3 regions of the Buttiauxella sp. AC142 genome follow, and region 2 is predicted to be linked to each of the others. Evidence: predicted binding sites of a transcription regulator. Region 2 holds the regulator's gene; each other region holds the start of a gene.

Region 1 (4,273 bases), 3.8 Mb from region 2:
CTCATTTAAGAAGCCCAATTGCGACCGAGTTTAGCACAGGCGGGGTAGGGTGATCCCCTCTCCCTGGGGGAGAGGGTTAGGGGGAGGGCAATTAACTTTCTTCGTGATCTTCCCAGGCCAGCGCGCGTTTCACGGCTTTTTTCCAGCCAGCGTAACGGTAGTTGCGTTCGGTGGTTTCGATACCTGGACGGAACTCTTTTTCGATAACCGCTTTCTCGCTAACTTCGTCCAGGTTCTGCCAGAAACCAACGGCCAGACCCGCCAGATATGCCGCGCCCAAAGCTGTGACTTCGCGGACTTCAGGGCGTTCTACACGCGTACCTAAAATGTCCGCCTGGAATTGCATCAGGAAGTTGTTCGCCACCGCACCACCATCTACACGCAGAGCGTGAAGACGGATATTCGCGTCAGCCTGCATCGCTTCCAGCACGTCGCGCGTTTGATAAGCGATGGACTCAAGCGTGGCGCGGATAATGTGGTTGGCGTTCACGCCACGCGTCAGGCCGAAGATGGCGCCACGGGCATATGGGTCCCAGTAAGGTGCGCCGAGGCCAGTAAACGCAGGGACGACATATACACCGTTGGTGTCTTTCACTTTCGTTGCAAAGTACTCGGAATCCGTCGCGTCGCTGATAAGTTTCATTTCATCGCGCAGCCACTGAATAGAAGCACCACCCATGAATACGGCACCTTCCAGCGCATAATTCACTTCACCACGTGGGCCGCAAGCAATTGTCGTCAACAAGCCGTGAGTAGATTTAACCGCCTGAGTACCGGTGTTCATCAACATGAAGCAGCCGGTGCCGTAGGTGTTTTTCGCCATCCCTTCTTTGACGCACAACTGACCAAACAGAGCGGCTTGCTGGTCGCCAGCAATCCCGGCGATAGGAATACGCGTACCGCCTTTACCACCGATGTTAGTCTGACCATAAACTTCTGAAGATTTACGCACTTCTGGCAGCATCTCGCGTGGGATATCCAGCGCTTCGAGCATGCGGTCATCCCAGGTGAGATCGTGGATGTTAAACAACATGGTACGGGAGGCGTTGGTGTAGTCGGTGACGTGCACGCGCCCTTGAGTCATTTTCCAGATAAGCCAGGTATCGACCGTACCAAACAGCAATTCGCCACGGCGAGCACGCTCACGCGAACCCTCCACATGGTCCAGAATCCACTTCACTTTGGTGCCGGAGAAATACGGGTCAACCACTAGGCCGGTTGCTGATTTGATGTACTCTTCCAGTCCGTCGCGTTTGAGCTGTTCGCAGATTTCTGCGGTACGACGGCACTGCCAGACGATGGCGTTATAAATCGGTTTGCCCGTCTCTTTTTCCCAGACAATCGCGGTTTCACGTTGGTTGGTGATACCAATGGCGGCAATTTGGTCTGAGTTGATATCAGCTTTCGCCAACACTTCGACAAGTGTGGAACTTTGTGTTGCCCAAATCTCCATTGGGTCGTGTTCTACCCATCCTGCTTTTGGGTAGATTTGCTGGAATTCGCGCTGCGAAACGCTGACTACGTTGGCATCGTGATCCAGGACGACGGCGCGGGAGCTGGTGGTACCCTGATCAAGTGCGACGATATATTTTTTTTCGTGAGTCATAATCTTGTCCTGAAGTCAGTCTTACAAAGAAGCATTTTGTTGCGTGGAGGTGCTGGATTTCTCTTTATCTTCAACACATACATCGCAAGGTAAATGGTGGCCAATCAACTTACGGTAGCCAAATGCGCCAAGTGCTGCGCCTACTATTGGGCCAAATACTGGCACCAGGAAGTAAGGAATATCGCGTCCACCCGTAAAGGCAACCTCACCCCAGCCCGCGAGCCATGCAAACAGTTTCGGACCGAAGTCACGCGCAGGGTTCATAGCAAAGCCGGTGAGCGGTCCCATTGATGCGCCGATAACCGCAATCAGCAAGCCAATCAGCAACGGTGCTAATGGGCCACGTGGAATGCCGTTGCCATCATCAGTCAGAGCCAGGATAACGCCCATCAAAATGGCGGTAATCACCATCTCTACAGCAAACGCCTGAATCAAATTGATGTGTGGATTAGGATAGGTTGAGAAGATACCGGCCAAATCCAGGCTTTCTACGCTGCCGCGCACCATATGATGCGTCTGTTCGTAATCGAGGAATAAATTGTAATACAGGCCATACACCAAAGCTGCGGCGCAGAACGCACCTGCGACTTGTGAAACAATAAACGGAACCACTTTGCGTTTATCGAAGCAGGCGAACAGGCACAATGCGATGGTGACTGCCGGGTTGAGGTGCGCACCGGATACCCCTGCGGTCAGGTAGATAGCCATCGCTACCCCCAGCCCCCAGATGATACTAATTTCCCATTGCCCGAAGCTTGCGCCTGCCACTTTTAAGGCGGCAACGCATCCGACACCAAAGAAAATCAACAATGCTGTACCCATGAACTCGGCGATGCACTGACCTTTCAAGGTTGATGGAGCTGTCTGACTCATAATAGGGTCCTGAAGGCAAAATTAATGATTATTGTTTGTTCGGGCACTCCCTGCCGCGCAGGTGCCATGTAGGCGTAGTGTTAATTTATCGTTAACGAACATAAACGAGAAATATCGAACCTTAAAATTGTGTGGCTCGTCATAAAAATGAGCGATTTCGCGTCATTATGTGCGCATTATCACCCAAAAAAGACAACGCAAACGCGCACGTTAATCTTCAGCGCATTAACAAATAGTGATTTTAAGTCGCCCTGTCGTTCGGTATATGCCGAAAAACGTTATGTTACGCAAAGAGCGCTTGAACTCGCTGGACACGGGTACTCACGCTACTTACAATCGAGACACGCTGCGTGGTGCGCATATATTCATAAGGTGTCTTCGGGGAATATCCGGAACGGGGATTTATACCCATCATCCTTCAAGCTGCAGGGACGTTGGCTGCGCTCACTTACCCGAATCACTTACTGAAGTAAGTGATTCGGGATAAGCTCCCTGGCCGCCTACCTGCAACTCGAATGCTAACGGGTATAGACATCCATCAACGCCTTGCAATTCAGGAGAGGTTCGAAATGTCATTTGAAGTGTTTGAGAAACTGGAAGCAAAAGTACAGCAGGCGATTGATACCATTACCCTGCTGCAAATGGAAATCGAAGAACTGAAAGAGACGAACAACAATCTGTCTCAGCAAGTTCAGCAATCTCAGAGCAATCATGAAGAATTAGTACGCGAAAACAATTCTCTGAAAGAGCAACAGCACGTCTGGCAGGATCGTCTGCACGCCCTGCTGGGTAAAATGGAAGAAGTGTAAGACCACAGCTTCAATAAAAACGGGCGCCCCAGGGCGCCCGTTTTGTTATTCGATTTTGTTACTCAATATCGAGGGGATCTTCGGAAAGGATAATGCCGGTGTTATCCGCATACAGATGGTCGCCGGAGAAGAATGTCACGCCGCCAAAGTTAACGCGCACGTCACTTTCGCCAACGCCAACACCCGCAGAGCCAACAGGAATGGCGGCAATTGCCTGAATACCAATATCCAGTTCTTCCAGGTCATCGACCTGGCGCACGGCACCGTATACCACAATGCCTTCCCACTCGTTTTGAGTCGCCAGACGGGCAAGTTCTGCGTCAATCAACGCGCGGCGAACTGAGCCACCGCCATCAATCACCAGCACTCGGCCACGGCCATTTTGTTCGAGCAGATCATACAACAATCCGTTGTCCTCGAAACATTTCACCGTGATGATTTGCCCGCCAAAGGACGACCGCCCACCGAAATTGGAAAACAGCGGTTCAACGACGTTGACATCTTCCTGGTAGATGTCGCAAAGCTCGGAAGTATCATATTTCATAGGATTAAGATTCTGTTGCTGCACGAGTTGTCAGTATATCGCTTAATGTTAACTGTTGGCAAAATCATCAATTGTTAATTGATATTTGTCAGCTAAAACGACACCGTACTGAGCACAACTCCTATCGCAAACAATAGGTTAGTCAGTAACGCGGCTTTTACCGTGCGCTCGAGCATGGGACGCATCGCGAGCGGATCCCTTTCGCGCAGCACAAACAGGGTTTGCTTAATCAGAAGCGGTGCTGCCAGCACAAACAGCCAACCCCACAGACTTTGTAGCCACACCAGATTAAACACGGCCAGGCAGACCAGAGCGCCCATCAGCAGGCAGGCGTGATAACGACGAGCCTGCACTGGCCCCAGACGCACCGCCAGCGTGTTTTTACCGTTTTCCCGGTCGCTGTCGATATCGCGCAAATTATTAATATTAAGCACTGCAGTC
Region 2 (4,273 bases):
AGCATCATTGAGCGGGTGAAACGGTCGTAATCCAGACCGGTAAGTTTGGCCGTAACCTCAAGTTTGTCTTTCACTTTATCGGCAATAATCCTGCCACTTGCCACTTCTGCAAGCTCGACACGCGGGGCTTGTAGATTGCCGTTGGCCGCATTGCGCGCCCGGTTCTGGCTCCAGAAGGCACGATAGGCAACTCCTTTTACTTCAAATTCCACTTCCGCCAGGCATTCGGCGGTATCGCGCGTCATGAGATCATTTTGCGATTGCGTGACGGTATTGAGGCGCGGTGTCTGGTGGTAAAGCGCGAGACAAATCGCATCGAGCAGCGTGGTTTTCCCTGCTCCTGTTGGCCCGGTTATGGCAAACAAACCGTTGCTGGCGAACGGTTCGCGGGTGAAATCGACTTTCCATTCCCCTTTCAGGGAGTTGAGATTTTTTAGGCGCAGGCTAAGGATTTTCATGCTTCTTCCTCCACGTCATGCAGGCTCGCCACCGTTTGGGCAAATAGCGTTCGCAAACGTTGCGCTCGTTCTTCGGAGGTGTCTTCCTGAACCAGGCGGCGCTCAAAAACCTCTTCAACCGTCAGTTCACTCAGCGTTTCTTTATGTTGCTGGGCGATAACGCGCTCGCGCTGTTCGCGGCTGCGGCGCAGCAACACCACTTCGACGGGGAGCGTTTCGGTTAATTGCTGAATATGGCGTTGCATATCATGCAGATATTCTTCGGTAGCGATTTCAATATCCAGCCAAACTTTGGGTTCTGCTGGTGCATCGCACCACTGCGCGAGTTGCTGTTCGATTTCACTCAGAGAACCTTTGATGACCGCTAAAGGCTGGCTGACAGGCACCGTCAGCGGAGTCACTTCATGAAGCACGCCTTCGGCAAACTCAACCAGATAAACACTTTTGTTCTTGCCCGTTTCGTCAAAACTTAACGGGATGGGCGAGCCGCTATAGCGAATATGTTCAGTGCCACCAATGAGTTGGGCGCGATGGATATGGCCGAGTGCGATGTAGTCGGCAGCAGGGAAATGCTGCGCCGGGAAAGCATCCAGCGTGCCGATGTAAATATCGCGCACCGCATCGCTTTTGGTTACACCCACGGTGGTTAAATGGCCGGTAGCGATAATCGGCAGCTTCGCATCAGCGCGTAATTCGCAGGCGGCGGTGTAACACTGCTGGTAATGTTCGCTGATGGCTTCCATCAACGAACGCTGCTTTTCGTGGCCGGAAAGTCCCGCCTGGCTGTTTTGAATATCCCGGGGGCGCAGGAACGGAATCGGACAAAGAATGGCACCCGGTTCGCCCGATTTAGTGTTGAGTACGATAGCTTGCTGGCTGGCATCATGCCGCGCACTGGCGATGACATAAGTATTCAGGCACGCCATTAATTCACGAGATTCATTCAGCGTGGCAACGGAATCGTGGTTTCCCGCCAGCACCACAAGGGAGCAGCCGGTTTGCTGCAGTTGCACCACAAAACGGTTATACAATTCGCGCGCGTAACTCGGCGGCGAGCCGGTATCAAAAATATCGCCTGCGACAATTATCGCATCCACATCATGCTCGACTGCGGCTTGCAGCAACCATTCAAGAAACGCCTGGTGCTCTGGCCCACGGCTTTTGGTATAAAAATTTTGACCAAGATGCCAGTCTGATGTGTGAATAATGCGCATTGGTTGTCCCTTGGCATAAAAAAGCGTGGCGGGATTATAAAGCGGATGAGCAAGAACGACACAATTGAGTGTCATAATTCATTGTGATGAGTCGCCAGGCATTTATGTTTTTCATAAATCTGTCATAAATCTGACGCATAATGGCACCGCATTGAAACAACAATAATTATTCCTTGAGCAGGGCGAATCATGGCGAAGCGTATTTTAGTCGTAGAAGATGAAGCTCCAATCCGTGAAATGGTGAGCTTTGTGCTCGAACAAAACGGTTTTCATCCTGTAGAAGCGGAAGATTATGACAGTGCAGTGAATCTGCTTATCGAACCCTTTCCGGATTTAATTTTACTGGACTGGATGTTACCGGGTGGTTCAGGTATTCAATTCATTAAGCATCTGAAACGTGAAGCATTAACACGTGAAATCCCTGTCATGATGCTGACGGCGCGTGGCGAAGAAGAAGACCGCGTGCGAGGGCTTGAAGTTGGAGCCGATGACTATATTACCAAACCGTTTTCCCCGAAGGAGCTGGTGGCACGCATTAAAGCTGTGATGCGCCGCATCTCTCCGATGGCGGTGGAAGAGGTGATTGAGATGCACGGACTGAGCCTTGATCCGTCATCGCACCGCGTCATGACTGGTGAGAACCCGTTGGATATGGGGCCAACAGAATTTAAATTATTACACTTCTTTATGACACACCCGGAACGGGTGTATAGCCGTGAGCAACTGCTTAATCATGTATGGGGCACCAATGTTTATGTCGAAGACCGAACGGTGGACGTACATATTCGGCGGTTACGCAAAGCGCTTGAACATAGTGGACATGACAGAATGGTACAAACAGTACGCGGTACGGGTTATCGGTTCTCAACCCGCTTTTAATTCCTTGTCAGGAGAATGACGCGTGCTGGAAAGGTTATCATGGAAAAGGTTAGTGATGGAGCTGGTGCTCTGTTGCATACCCGCCGCCATCTTAGGTCTTATTTTCGGCCATTTACCGTGGTTTTTATTACTGGCAGTTACCGGACTGCTGGTTTGGCATTTCTGGAATTTACTGCGTTTATCGTGGTGGCTGTGGGTGGATCGCAGTATGACGCCGCCGCCAGGCCGCGGGAGTTGGGATCCCCTGTTGTACGGTCTTCATCAGATGCAGTTGCGTAACAAAAAGCGCCGCAAAGAGTTAGGTAATCTGATTAAGCGTTTTCGTAGCGGAGCCGAATCGCTGCCCGATGCGGTAGTTCTGACCACGGAAGAAGGGACGATTTTTTGGTGTAACGGTCTGGCGCAACAATTGCTGGGGTTACGCTGGCCGGACGATAACGGGCAGAACATCCTTAACTTATTGCGCTACCCGGAATTTACTCGCTATCTGTCGCAAAAAGAGTTTTCACGTCCGTTAACTTTGGTACTCAATACGGGACGCCATCTGGAGTTCCGTGTGATGCCCTACAGCGATGAGCAGTGGCTGCTGGTGGCTCGCGATGTGACTCAGATGCACCAGCTCGAAGGGGCGCGACGTAATTTCTTTGCTAACGTCAGCCACGAACTGCGAACGCCGCTCACGGTGCTGCAAGGTTATCTGGAGATGATGCAGGACCAGACGCTTGAAGGGCCGCTGCGTGAGAAAGCATTAGGCACGATGCGCGAGCAAACTTCGCGCATGGAAGGGTTGGTTAAGCAGCTTCTGACGCTTTCAAAAATAGAAGCCGCTCCGGCCATGGTGCTCAATGAAAAGATTGATGTGCCGCTGATGCTGCGTGTTGTAGAGCGTGAGGCGCAAACTCTCAGCCATGAACGGCAGACGATACAATTTGATATCGACCCCACGCTGAAAGTCTTTGGCAATGACGAGCAACTCAGGAGTGCGATTTCCAATCTTGTTTATAACTCGGTCAACCATACGCCAGAAGGCACGCATATTACGGTGAGCTGGAAACGCGTGGCGGGTGGGGCAAGTTTTAGCGTGACTGATAATGGTCCGGGGATTTCAGCAGAACACCTTCCGCGCCTGACGGAGCGTTTTTACCGCGTCGACAAAGCGCGTTCGCGTCAGACGGGCGGCAGCGGGCTTGGGCTGGCGATAGTCAAACACGCTTTAAGTCACCATGACGCACGCCTGAATATTGAAAGCCAGCCGGGCAAAGGTTCGACGTTTTCCTTTGTTTTGCCCGAGCGTTTAATCGTTAGCGAGAAATAGACTGATAATCAGTTTTCGTCGCCTGGATAAGCGAAGCGTCATCCGACATTAGCGCAATAAGTGTCAAAATAACTTTCCACAGGCCAGTTTTCTGGCCTGTGTTTTTTTTGCCCACATGTTAATAAAAAATCCTCGATTGTTTATAATTTAACCACACAAAAGACCATAATCTTTTCTTATGATTAATCAGATTCACTAAATATGTTGTTAATTAAAGGATATCAATCTGGTTTCTGGATCCGTTCTTGCCTTCAAACGCTATAAGCGTTTTAATTGCCGCCCTGTGATTGGCAGACCGACTGGATATGAGTGGTAATTCAAACAACTATTCTTCTCCACCGATCCCGGAAAGGATTTTCCGCTGTCGAGTCTACTGATTGCCGCTTTTATGCCGAGTTAACAGGTAT
Region 3 (4,273 bases), 670 kb from region 2:
GCACGATGGACAGCGCTGTGCCCCAGACGGCGATTTGTAGCGTGACGCCCATTTCACCGAGGTATTGTTGCCACTGGCTGAAATCAGGCGGGAAGAAATCGGCGGCGAAGGTCGCCATGTTGCCCGCATCGCGGAACAGAGTCAGCGGAGCCATTTCCGCGCCTTGCCAGGACGCAACGAGGACCGCTAACAAAATCGCCCAGCTCAGTAGCGAGAACCAGCTACGTTTTGGTGCGGCGACCTGAATGGTTTGTTGCATGGGGTGCTCCGTGTTTGGGTTTTGCTTAACACTGTCGGGTGACGCTGCGCTTACCCGACCTACAAGCTCTGGGCCGTAGGGGGGATAAGCGAAGCGTCATCCACCAACAATTTACTGAACCGCTTTATTCACGTTGCTCATCGCAGAAAGCGCGGCGGTCAAACGATCCAGGTCACTAAGCTGGTTTTGCAGGGCAGTGACTTTGGTGGTTTTTTCCGGCTCGGCTAACCCTTTGTTGTCCTTCACACCTTGCATCTGTTTAAACAGGGCGAGCTGGCGAATCGGCACCAGTTGCAGGTCGCTGGATGGGCGGAACGGCGCCCAGGTCAGGCCTTTGAGCACCGCAGCTTCTTCCGGCGTTTTGCCGTAAGTCATGAAGAAGTCATAGATTTTGTCTTTGGTGGCTTCGGAGAGGTTTTTACGCCACACGATCGGATCGCCTGGGATCAACGGAGATTTCCAGATGACTTTCAGATCTTTGAATTTCTCAGGGGCGGTTTGCTTCAAACGATCAAGGTTTTCAGTGTTGTTGGTCGCCACATCCACCTGTTTGTTCGCCACCGCCAGCGCGTTGGTTTCGTGGTTGGCATTCACTGAGCGTTTGAATTCGTTCGGTGCCGCGTTGTTTTTGGCGAAAACGTAGTATCCAGGGACCAGATAACCCGAGGTTGAGTTCGGGTCGCCGTTGCCAAAAGTCAGCTCTTTGCGTTTCGCTAACATGTCCTGCAGATTATTGATTGGGCTGTCTTTGTTAACGATCAACACGCTCCAGTAACCCGGCGATCCATCTGCCGCGACCGTCTGAGCAAACACCTGGCCGTTGGCGCGATCCACCGCTTCCATGGCCGAAAGGTTGCCGTACCAGGCGATATCCACTTTGTTAAAACGCATACCCTGAATGATCCCGGCGTAGTCCGGCGCGAAGAAAGCATTCACTTTCACGCCCAGTTTCTTCTCCATATCCTTCAGGAACGGGTCCCACTGCGGTTTCAGGTTTTGCTGGGATTCGGTGGAGATAATGCCGAAGTTCAGGGACTTTTCTTGCTCATCCGCATGGGCTGCGTTGAACAGGGCGCTAACGCTCAGGAGGCTGGTAAAGGCGAGTGCTTTTACGGCTTTGTAGCTCATGGCTGACTATTCCTTGAAGTAGATAGCAAAGTGGTTAAGCAGCAACCGCATCAACGCGATTTATGCTGCGGTAAAGATTTCCCAGCCGTTCGTTGTCGAACGCCGAGCTGCTTCCGTCGTAAAAAACATGACCCTGGCGCAGGGCGACAATGCGTTCGCAATAGCGCAGGGCGTAATCCACCTGATGCAGCGTCACGACTACGGTGATGCCGTCCAGACGGTTAATGTCGTGCAGCGTTTCCATCACGATGCGTGCGGATTCCGGATCGAGTGAGGCAATCGGCTCATCGGCCAGAATCACTTTCGCCTGCTGCATCAGCGCCCGGGCAATCGCCACGCGCTGCTGTTGCCCACCGGACAGGGTGGAGACGCGTTGATACGCAAATTGCGCCATGCCGACGCGGGTCAGCGCCTGCAACGCACGTTGCTTTTGTTCGCGGGTAAACCAGTTAAAACAGGTACGCCAGAACGGCGTGGCACCGAGCGCGCCAATCAGCACGTTTTCGAGTACCGTCAGGCGATTCACCAGGTTGAACTGCTGGAAGATGTAGCCGGTGTGAGCACGACTCTTGCGGATATCGCTTGCCAGGCGGCCTGCTTTTTGGACGGTGTGGCCAAGCAATTCAACATGACAATCGGCTGATTTATCAGAAGTAATCAGGCCGCTTAGGTGACGTAAGAGAGTGGATTTTCCTGAACCAGACGGCCCCAGCAAAGCGACCATCTCACCTTCATTAACTTCCAAATCAACAGCATTTAATGCCTGATGCTGGTTGAAGGTTTTGCTCAGTTTGTTGACGCGAATAATAGTTTGCATCACACGGCTCCTTAAAAAGTTGCCTCATGGTGCCGATGAAATGTGACGATTTTGTTAAGGATAAGTGTACATATGATGAAGAGTGAGTCTCAGCCTGGAAGTCATCAGGCTAATCAACTATTTGTCGTATTGTTTAGCGTCTCGTTTTTGGCTTTGCTTACAGATACCCTCTGGCCTTGGGAATTCAGCAATGAGCAAAAATATTATTTTTTGTGCCGATGGCACATGGAGCGCTCCTGGTGTTGAAGAACAAGCGGATGACGAAGCCGCGGCAAGTAATGTTTATCAGTTATTCGTTGATTTAAAAGGTGCTGTAGACCAGCAAAGTTTGCTGCTGGCAAATGAACAAGAAAAGACGCTTACCGATAACAGCGGCAATGTGCTGCAAGTGGCCAAATATATTCATGGCATGGGCGATCCGCATAACGGCCTGGTAAAAAGCCTGGGCGGCGCATTTGGCGCGAGCCTGATCATCCCGATTATTCGCGGCTATACGTTTATTAGCCGCCACTGGCAGCCTGGCGACCGGATTTATATTGTCGGATTTAGCCACGGGGCTTATACCGCGCGAATGCTGGCAGAAATGATCGTCGATCGCGGCTTACTCAACCGCGACAGGCTGCATTTAAACGTGCGCAATAAAGAAGAGGCCTGGCGTTTTGGTTCGTCCATCTGGGCGCAATATCTGGCTCATGCACCGGATATGAGCCCGAGTATTTTGGGCAGCGTATTGCGTGAGCTTCCTGGGTTTTTCTGTGACAGCGTTGATCCCACTTGTATTACGCGCCCGGCTTCCATTGAAGCGGTTGCGGTCTGGGAAACCGTCGGGCAGATGGGCATTCCTAAATATTTCAACGACAAACGTTACGATATTTTTCGCTTTCACAGTACAGAGCTGCATTCGCGGGTCAAATACGGGCTACAGGCGATTGCAATAGATGAACAGCGCGTCGATTTAACCCCGGTGCTGTGGGACAACCGTGACCGTATTTTGCAGGTGATGTTTCCGGGGATTCATCATGATGTGGGCGGTTATTACAGCGGCACTGATGAAGATCGCTGTTTGTCTAATGGCGCGTATTTGTGGATGCACGATGCGCTCGATGATTTGGGTATTCATTTGGCGCGGGGCGAAGTGGTGTCTGATGCGCTTGGTCCGATGCACTGCGAATGGTATCCGCCAACGCGCTATTTGCGCATTATGCCGCGCCAGCTTCCTGCCCCCGTTAGCTCGTCAATGATGGTGCATCAGTCGGTTATCGAGCGGATTAATGGGGGAAAATCGTTGCTACAACAGTCGGCGGTAAGCGGGGAGTGGCAGACCGGGCCTTATGTTCCGCACCCATTGCTGGATTACCAGCATGCGGCAAACGTGATCCCCATTAATTGGGCGATTGCGCGGTAAAAAGTGTTACCCATGTGCCCGGTTTGTACCGCTAGCGTCATCCACCCTTTCGTCAGATTTGTCGGATGACGCTGCGCTTATCCGACCTACGTTTGGCATCAGGTCGAACCGGTTACATCGGTTTTTCGACATTCACCATCCACGGAATACCGTATTTATCGGTCAACATGCCAAAGCCTTTTGCCCAGAAGGTTTCTCCGTACGGCATGGTGATATCGCCTCCGACGGAGAGATTATCAAACCAGCGTTTGCCTTCGTCGACATCTTTGCTGGTAAGACTCAGCGCGTAACCCGTGTGTTTCACTTTATCGGCGCACATATTGCCGTCACTCATCATCACTTCGCCGCCGCTAATACGTACATTGGCATGCATGATTTTATCGTCAGGCCAGTTAAATCCGCTGCCGCAACCCTCGGCGGTGTCGCTTGCTTCATCCTTCGGCATTTCGCCAAAAGTCATTTTAAACAGTAACTCAGCACCAACGGCTTGCTTGTAGAAGTCGATAGCTTCTTCGCAGGTGCCGTCAAAAAAGATGTAGGGGCCAATAGACATGGTCTAATTCCTCATAGAGAGAGATTATTTTATGGACAGAACAAGTTTAGATGCGGGGCGCGGGGCTAGCCAGGCGGGGGGAGGGGGAATGGTGGATGACGCTGCGCTTAT

What was found. The regulator PhoB, encoded in region 2, activates phosphate uptake and scavenging genes when phosphate is short. The targets are predictions, from matches to a motif close to CTGTCATAAAACTGNCNNAT.
Region 1: AC0IWZ_RS21740 (MIP/aquaporin family protein) is a predicted target of PhoB. The motif match lies at 2,616-2,635, and genes of this name have one in related genera.
Region 3: phnC (phosphonate ABC transporter ATP-binding protein) is a predicted target of PhoB. The motif match lies at 2,245-2,264, and genes of this name have one in related genera.

Annotation. Positions count from the first base shown of each region.
Region 1 is NZ_CEEDCH010000001.1:4,654,735-4,659,007, forward strand. It holds gene glpK (glycerol kinase GlpK) at 92-1,606, opposite strand; gene AC0IWZ_RS21740 (MIP/aquaporin family protein) at 1,628-2,479, opposite strand; gene zapB (septal ring assembly protein ZapB) at 3,049-3,288, shown strand; gene rraA (ribonuclease E activity regulator RraA) at 3,347-3,832, opposite strand; gene menA (1,4-dihydroxy-2-naphthoate polyprenyltransferase) at 3,925-4,273, opposite strand, start outside.
Region 2 is NZ_CEEDCH010000001.1:812,256-816,528, forward strand. It holds gene sbcC (exonuclease subunit SbcC) at 1-458, opposite strand, end outside; gene sbcD (exonuclease subunit SbcD) at 455-1,672, opposite strand; gene phoB (phosphate response regulator transcription factor PhoB) at 1,862-2,551, shown strand; gene phoR (phosphate regulon sensor histidine kinase PhoR) at 2,574-3,866, shown strand.
Region 3 is NZ_CEEDCH010000001.1:140,426-144,698, forward strand. It holds gene phnE (phosphonate ABC transporter, permease protein PhnE) at 1-259, opposite strand, end outside; gene phnD (phosphonate ABC transporter substrate-binding protein) at 371-1,387, opposite strand; gene phnC (phosphonate ABC transporter ATP-binding protein) at 1,422-2,204, opposite strand; gene AC0IWZ_RS00580 (phospholipase effector Tle1 domain-containing protein) at 2,395-3,609, shown strand; gene yjdN (VOC family metalloprotein YjdN) at 3,722-4,162, opposite strand.